Telluria mixta: one gene and its partner. The protein of the gene in region 2 interacts with the protein of the main gene of each other region in a pairwise test. Links are inferred from orthologs where the notes say so. Each region holds a gene or a part of one and is shown on either strand. Other genes may lie near its edges.

Region 1 (3,311 bases), 260 kb from region 2 along the record:
GTTGCGGTGCGGCCGCCACGGGCGCGGGGGCAGGGACGGGTACAGGTTCGGCAACCGGCTGCGGCGGCGCAGCGGCCGGGCTGGAAAACAGGCTATGCAGCCACCGGAACATCGTCATCCCCCTTAGGTCAATTCCGAACATTGTACGGACGTAAGCGCCGAGCGCAAGGTAGGAAATGTCTCATTCATTGTTGACTGTACTCAACAATTTCCGGTCGTCATCGCCTTAGCATGGCGATCTTGAGGAAAGGATCCGCCATGCACATGACTACGACGACCACCACCCAATTCCTGAGTTTTACGCTCGGCGGCCTCGAGTACGGGCTCGACGTCGCGAAGGTGCAGGAACTTCGGGTGCTCAAAGCACTCGAGCGGTTTACATCGGCCGGCGAGATCATCGGCGGCGTGGCCGTCTCGCGCGGCGTGATCATGCCGCTCGTCGACATGCGCGCCGCCTGCGGCACGTCGCCCGGCGCGCCCGACCCGATGACGGACGTGATCATCCTGAGGCTGTCGACCTGCACGATGGGGATGGTCGTGGATGGCGTGACGGGCGTCGTGTCGCTGGCGCCCGAGCAGGTGTCGCCCGTGCCCGGCGCGGACCAGGCGCAGGTCGATTACCTGATCGGGCTCGGACAGCTGGGGGCGCGGCGGTTGATTCTCGTCGATATCGACCGGCTGATGTCGGTGCGCCGGCCGAAGAAGGACGGCGCACGGCAGGTCGCCTAGGCTACCAAACTTTCCAGCTGCTCCTGCAGCTCCAGCCACTCGTTCTCGAGATTGCCCAGGTCCCGCGTCAGGAACGCCTGGTCGGCCACGAGATTCTTCAGCTCTTCCTTCTTGTCCGCTTCGTAGATGCCCGGCTCCAGCAGCCGGGCGTCGACGTCGGCCTTCTTCGCGTTCAGCTTGGCCATCTGCTCTTCCAGCCGCTTGATGCGGTTTTCGATCGGCTTCTTCAGCGCGGCCAGGCGCTGGCGCTCTTCCGCTTCCAGGCGCTTCTGTTCCTTGCGGTCGACGGTGGAGATGGGCGCCGCCGGGGCCGAGGACGGCAGCGGTGCGCTCGTGCCGGCATCGGCCTTCAGCTTGGTCTGGAACAGCCAGTCCTTGTAGTCGTCCAGGTCGCCGTCGAACGGCTGCAGGCGGCCGTCGGCCACGATGATGAACTGGTCGGTCGTCGCGCGCAGCAGGTGGCGGTCGTGCGAGACGACGACGAGCGTGCCTTCGAACTGCGCCAATGCCAGCGTGAGCGCCTCGCGCGTTTCCAGGTCCAGGTGGTTGGTCGGTTCGTCCAGCAGCAGCAGGTTCGGACGCTGCCACACGATCAGCGCCAGCGCCAGGCGTGCCTTCTCGCCGCCGGAGAACGGCTTGATGGAACTCGTCACCATATCGCCCGGGAAGTTGAAGCCGCCGAGGAAGTTGCGCAGTTCCTGCTCGCGTGTGGTCGGCGCGATCTTTTGCAGGTGCCACAGCGGCGATTCGTCGTGGCGCAGCATCTCGACCTGGTGCTGGGCGAAGTAGCCGATGACCAGACCCTTGCCCAGCGTGGCCGTGCCGGCCAGCGGCGCGAGGTCGCCGGCCACGGTCTTGATCAGCGTCGATTTACCGGCGCCGTTCACGCCGAGGAGGCCGATGCGCTGGCCCGTCTGCAGGGAGAAATTCACCTTGTGGACGATGGTCTTGCCGCCGACCTTGTCGCCGTGCGCGTCGAGCAGCGGATAGCCGGCGTCGACGTCTTCCATTACGAGCAGTGGATTCGGCGCCGAGACCGGGTCGCGGAATTCGAACGAGAACTCGGCCGCGGCGCGCAGCGGCGCCAGTTCTTCCATCTTCGCCAGCGCCTTCATGCGGCTCTGCGCCTGGCGGGCTTTCGTCGCCTTGGCCTTGAAGCGGTCGACGAACGATTGCAGGTGGGCGCGCGTGCGCTGCTGCTTTTCGTACGCGGCGGCAGCCAGCACGAGGTGCGCGGCGCGCTGGCGCTCGAACGCCGAGTAGTTGCCCGAGTAGCGTTTCAGCTTGCGCTCGTCGATGTGCACGATGACGTTCACGATCTCGTCGAGGAAATCGCGGTCGTGCGAGATGATGATCAGCGTGCCCGTGTAGCGCTTCAGCCAGTCCTCGAGCCAGATGATGGCGTCGAGGTCCAGGTGGTTGGTCGGCTCGTCCAGCAGCAGCAGGTCGGACGGGCACATCAGCGCCTGCGCCAGGTTCAGGCGCATGCGCCAGCCGCCCGAGAAGCTGGCGACGGGCTGGCGCATCTGGTCCAGCGAGAATCCCAGGCCCAGCAGCAGTTGCTCGGCACGGGACTGCACCGTGTACGCGTCCGCATCGGCCAGCCCCGAGTGGACGTGGCCGATGGCGATGCCGTTCTCCGTCGTGTGGGGCAGGGCTTCCAGGCGGTCCAGCTCGGCCTGCAGGGTGCGCAGGTGGGCGTCGCCGTCGATGGCGTACTCGATGGCGGGACGGTCCAGCGCCGGGGTCTCCTGCGCCACGTAGGCCATGCGCCAGCGCGCGGGGAAGTCGATCGCCCCCTGGTCCGGATGCAGCTCGTTGCGCAGCATCGCGAACAGGCTGGATTTGCCGGCGCCGTTCGCGCCGATCAGGCCGATCTTGTCGCCGGGATTGAGGGTAAGGTCGGCGTCTTCCAGCAGCGGTTTCGTGCCGCGCATCAGGCTGACGTTGGAGAATCGGATCATTTCAATAGCTACCGTAAAAACGTCGTTCCCGCGGAAGCGGGAACCCATGCTGAGCATCAAAATGCCGACTCAGTATGGGTTCCCGCCAAGGCGGACGGCTAGTCCGGGAACGACGGTGCTTTCTTATTTGGCGAGTTGTTCCGCCGTCAGCAGAAACACCGCATCGTCGCCCTGGCTCGTGGTCAGCCACGTGAGGCCCAGGTGTCCGAACGCCGCTTCCGCGTACTCGCGCTCGTTGCCGATCTCGACGATCAGCACGCCTTCCGGGCTCAGGCGCTCGGCTGCGCCGTCGACGATCTTGCGCACGAGGTCCATGCCGTCTTCGCCGCCGGCGAGGGCGATCTGCGGCTCGCGCAGGTACTCCGGCGGCAGCTTGCCCATCGAATCGCTGTTCACGTACGGCGGATTGGTCACGATCAGGTCGTACTTCTTGAACGGCACGTGCTGGTACAGGTCGGACTCGATCGGGTTCACGCGGCCTTCCAGCTTGTAGTCGCGGATGTTGCGCTCGGCCACGGCCAGTGCGTCCTTCGAGATGTCGACGGCGTCGACGACCGCATTCGGGAACGCGTCCGCCAGCATGATCGCCAGGCAGCCGGAACCGGTGCACAGTTCGAG
Region 2 (3,693 bases):
GCGGCCGGGGCCGGCAGTTCCAGGACCACCTTGTCGGTCTCGATGTCGATCAGGTTCTCGTCGCGCGCGACGGCTTCGCCGACTTTCTTGTGCCACGACAGCAGGGTCGCTTCCGCGACCGATTCCGACAATTGGGGGACCTTGACTTCGATTTGTGCCATTTAAAAAACTCCGTTTTTGTATTCTGTGCAAAAAACCCCGCGCCGTGGGCGCGGGGTCAATGAGCGCTGCTTATTTGGTCAGGACGAAACCCTTGAGTTTCGAGAACGCCGTGTCCAGCAGTTCCTTCTGCTGCGCAACGTGCTTGTCGGTGTAGCCGACAGCCGGCGACGCGGAAGCCGGACGGCCGGCGTACGCCAGGCGCTGGCCTGCTTCCATGCTTTCGAACACGTTGTGCTGGATCTGGAACCACGGACCCTGGTTCTGCGGCTCGTCCTGCGCCCACACGACTTCCGTCGCGTTCGGGAACTTCTTCAGTTCGGCCTGGAACGCCTTGTGCGGGAACGGGTACAGCTGCTCGATACGGACGATGGCGGTGTCCGTCGTGCCGCGGGTCTTGCGCGAGTTGACCAGGTCGTAGTACACCTTGCCCGAGCAGACGATCACGCGCTTGACCTTGTTGGCGTCGATCTTGTCGTCCAGTTCGCCGATGACGGTCTGGAAGCCGCCCTTGGCCAGGTCGGTCAGCGGCGAGCCGGCGTCCTTGTTACGCAGCAGCGACTTCGGCGTGAAGATGACGAGCGGCTTGCGGAACTGGCGCACCATCTGGCGGCGCAGCAGGTGGAAGATCTGCGCGGCCGTGGTCGGCTGCACGACTTGCATGTTGTGGTCGGCGGACAGCTGCAGGAAACGCTCGATACGGGCCGACGAGTGCTCCGGACCCTGGCCTTCGTAGCCGTGCGGCAGCATCATGACGAGACCCGACGCGCGGCCCCACTTCACTTCGCCCGAGGCGATGAACTGGTCGATCACGACCTGCGCACCGTTCACGAAGTCGCCGAACTGGCCTTCCCAGATCGTCAGCGTGTTCGGCTCGGCGGTCGAATAACCGTATTCGAAGCCCAGCACCGCTTCTTCCGACAGCACGGAGTCGATGACGGTGAAGTTGGCCTGGTTGTCCGACACGTTGGCCAGCGGCAGGTAGATGCCCTGGTCCCAACGCTCGCGGTTCTGGTCGTGCAGCACGGCGTGACGGTGCACGAACGTGCCGCGGCCGGCGTCCTGGCCCGACAGGCGGACGGCGTAGCCCGAGGCCAGCAGCGACGCGTAGGCCAGGTGTTCGCCCATGCCCCAGTCGAGGTTCAGCTCGCCCTGGCCCATCTTGGCGCGGTCGGCCAGCACTTTCTCGACGAGCGAGTGCAGCTTGAAGTTTTCCGGCACGGTCGTGATGCGCTGGGCCAGGCGTTTCAGCTCGGTCAGCGGTACGGCGGTGTCGGCGGCGTCGGTCCACTTCTTGTTCAGGAACGGTGCCCAGTCGACGGCGTACTTGTTCTTGAAGTCGGTCAGGACCGGATCCACGGTGTGCTTGCCGGCGTCCATCGCGGCGCGGTACGCGGCCACGAGCTGGTCGCCACCGTCGGCGGCAATGGTGCCCTGCGCGGCCAGCTTGTCCGCGTACAGCTTGCGGGTGCCCGGGTGCTTGGCGATCTTCTTGTACATCAGCGGCTGGGTCAGGGCCGGGGTGTCCTGCTCGTTGTGGCCCAGCTTGCGGTAGCAGATCACGTCGACGACGATGTCTTTATGGAACTCGGTGCGGTAGTCCATCGCCAGCTGCGAGGCCAGCACGACGGCTTCCGGATCGTCCGCGTTCACGTGCAGCACCGGTGCCTCGATCATCTTGACGACGTCGGTGCAGTACAGCGTCGAGCGCGCGTCGCGCGGGTCGGACGTGGTGAAGCCGATCTGGTTGTTGATGACGATGTGAACCGTGCCGCCCGTGCCGTAGCCGCGGGTCTGCGCCAGGTTCAGCGTTTCCATCACGACGCCCTGGCCTGCGAACGCGGCGTCGCCGTGCACGAGGATCGGCAGGACTTCCTTGCCCTGGCGGTCGCCGCGGCGCTCCATGCGCGCCTTGACCGAACCTTCCACGACCGGGTTGACGATTTCCAGGTGCGACGGGTTGAACGCCAGCGACAGGTGGACCGGGCCGCCCGGGGTCGAGATGTCGCTCGAGAAGCCCTGGTGGTATTTGACGTCGCCGGCCGGCAGGTCGTCGGCGTGCTTGCCTTCGAATTCCTCGAACAGGTCGGACGGGGCCTTGCCCAGCGTGTTGACCAGGACGTTCAGGCGGCCGCGGTGGGCCATGCCGATGACGATTTCCTGCACGCCGTGCTCGCCGGCGCGGCGGATCACTTCGTCCATCGAGGCGATGAACGATTCGCCGCCTTCCAGCGAGAAGCGCTTGGCGCCGACGTACTTGGTGTGGAGGTAGCGCTCCAGGCCTTCGGCCGCGGTCAGGCGCTCGAGGATGTGCTTTTTCTTTTCAGCGGTGAAGGTCGGGGTCGAGCGGATCGACTCGAGCTTCTCCTGCAGCCAGCGCTTCTCGGTCGGATCGCTGACGTACATGAATTCTGCGCCGATGGAACGGCAGTAGGTGTCGCGCAACATGTTCAGCAGGTCGCGCAGCGAGGCTTCTTCCTGGCCGAAGTAGGTGTTGCTGATGTTGAACTTGGTGTCCAGGTCGGCTTCGGTGAAGCCGTAGAAGGCCGGATCGAGTTCCGGGATCGGCGGACGTTCCTGGCGCTGCAGCGGGTCCAGGTTGGCCCAGCGCGAGCCGAGGTAGCGGTAAGCGGCGATCAGCTGGGTCACGGCGACGCGCTTGCGGCCGAGTTCAGCGTCCGGCGATGCGGTCACGGTGCGGATCGGGCCCTGCTTGGCGCGCTCGGCGAACGAAGCGATCACGGACGAGTGATCCACGTCCGGCTTGGCGGTACCGTCGACGGCAGGCATGTGCTGCATCGCGTCGAAATAGGCGCGCCAGTTGTCCGGCACGGAACCCGGATTGTTCAGGTACGCTTCGTACAACTCTTCCACGTACGGCGCATTACCGCCGAACAGGTACGAGTTGGCGTTATATTGTTGCATCATTCTTGCTCACCTTTCTTCGCGTTTCGCGATTTTAGGGCGGGTTAATCTAACCTTCCGCGACACGGCCTGACCGGTTAGCGGATCGCACTTACTTCATATCAAGTTGTGGGGGAAGGACTCTAAAGGCAAATCAATGCGGCCGACCTGCCCATTGGCGCACGGTATTGTAACGCAAGGATTCGCCGGCCGCCGACCCCGCATCGACATTTTATTCATTCCGATATTACTTTTTTTCACCTTGTCAACTAAATCATGAACCAGCGGTTGACCTGCTAAATGATAATCGTTATCATTTGCGTATGCACCCGACCGGCTCGACCTCCTCCCCTTCCACTGCGCTCCCAGGCGTGCGCCGCGCCACATTCCTGCGCCAGTTGCATCAATGGCACTGGATCAGTTCCGCCCTGTGCCTGATGGCCATGCTGCTGTTCGCGATCACCGGTTTCACCCTGAACCACGCCTCCCAGATCGAAGCAAAGCCGGCCGTCACGCGCCAGAAGGCGACCTTGCCACCGTTGCTCCGCACCCAGATCGGGGAATTCGCCGCCGGCCATGCGGACGCGAATGTCCCGCTGCCCGCCCCGCTGGCAGACTGGGCCGAGCAGA

The links.
Region 1: the proteins of P0M04_RS17380 (region 2) and P0M04_RS18630 interact in binary tests that used the Escherichia coli proteins (3 or more experiments, as listed by UniProt). The link is inferred for Telluria mixta from one-to-one orthologs.

Annotation. Positions count from the first base shown.
Region 1 is NZ_CP119520.1:4,178,052-4,181,362, forward strand. Bases 210-3,203 are described here. They hold P0M04_RS18630 (ATP-binding cassette domain-containing protein), read right to left. Parts: upstream 2,694-3,203; coding sequence 726-2,693; downstream 210-725. Other genes in these bases: P0M04_RS18625 (chemotaxis protein CheW), read left to right, coding at 265-729; prmB (50S ribosomal protein L3 N(5)-glutamine methyltransferase), read right to left, coding at 2,817-3,203. Outside these bases: P0M04_RS18620 (HDOD domain-containing protein), read right to left, coding at 1-112; more of prmB, read right to left, coding at 3,204-3,311. UniProt on the Escherichia coli protein: Genetic data indicate it may be involved in ribosome assembly or function.
Region 2 is NZ_CP119520.1:3,913,613-3,917,305, reverse strand. What follows is about bases 32-3,407. They hold P0M04_RS17380 (2-oxoglutarate dehydrogenase E1 component), read right to left. Parts: upstream 3,088-3,407; coding sequence 232-3,087; downstream 32-231. Other genes in these bases: P0M04_RS17375 (PepSY-associated TM helix domain-containing protein), read left to right, coding at 3,387-3,407; odhB (2-oxoglutarate dehydrogenase complex dihydrolipoyllysine-residue succinyltransferase), read right to left, coding at 32-161. Outside these bases: more of odhB, read right to left, coding at 1-31; more of P0M04_RS17375, read left to right, coding at 3,408-3,693. UniProt on the Escherichia coli protein: E1 component of the 2-oxoglutarate dehydrogenase (OGDH) complex which catalyzes the decarboxylation of 2-oxoglutarate, the first step in the conversion of 2-oxoglutarate to succinyl-CoA and CO(2).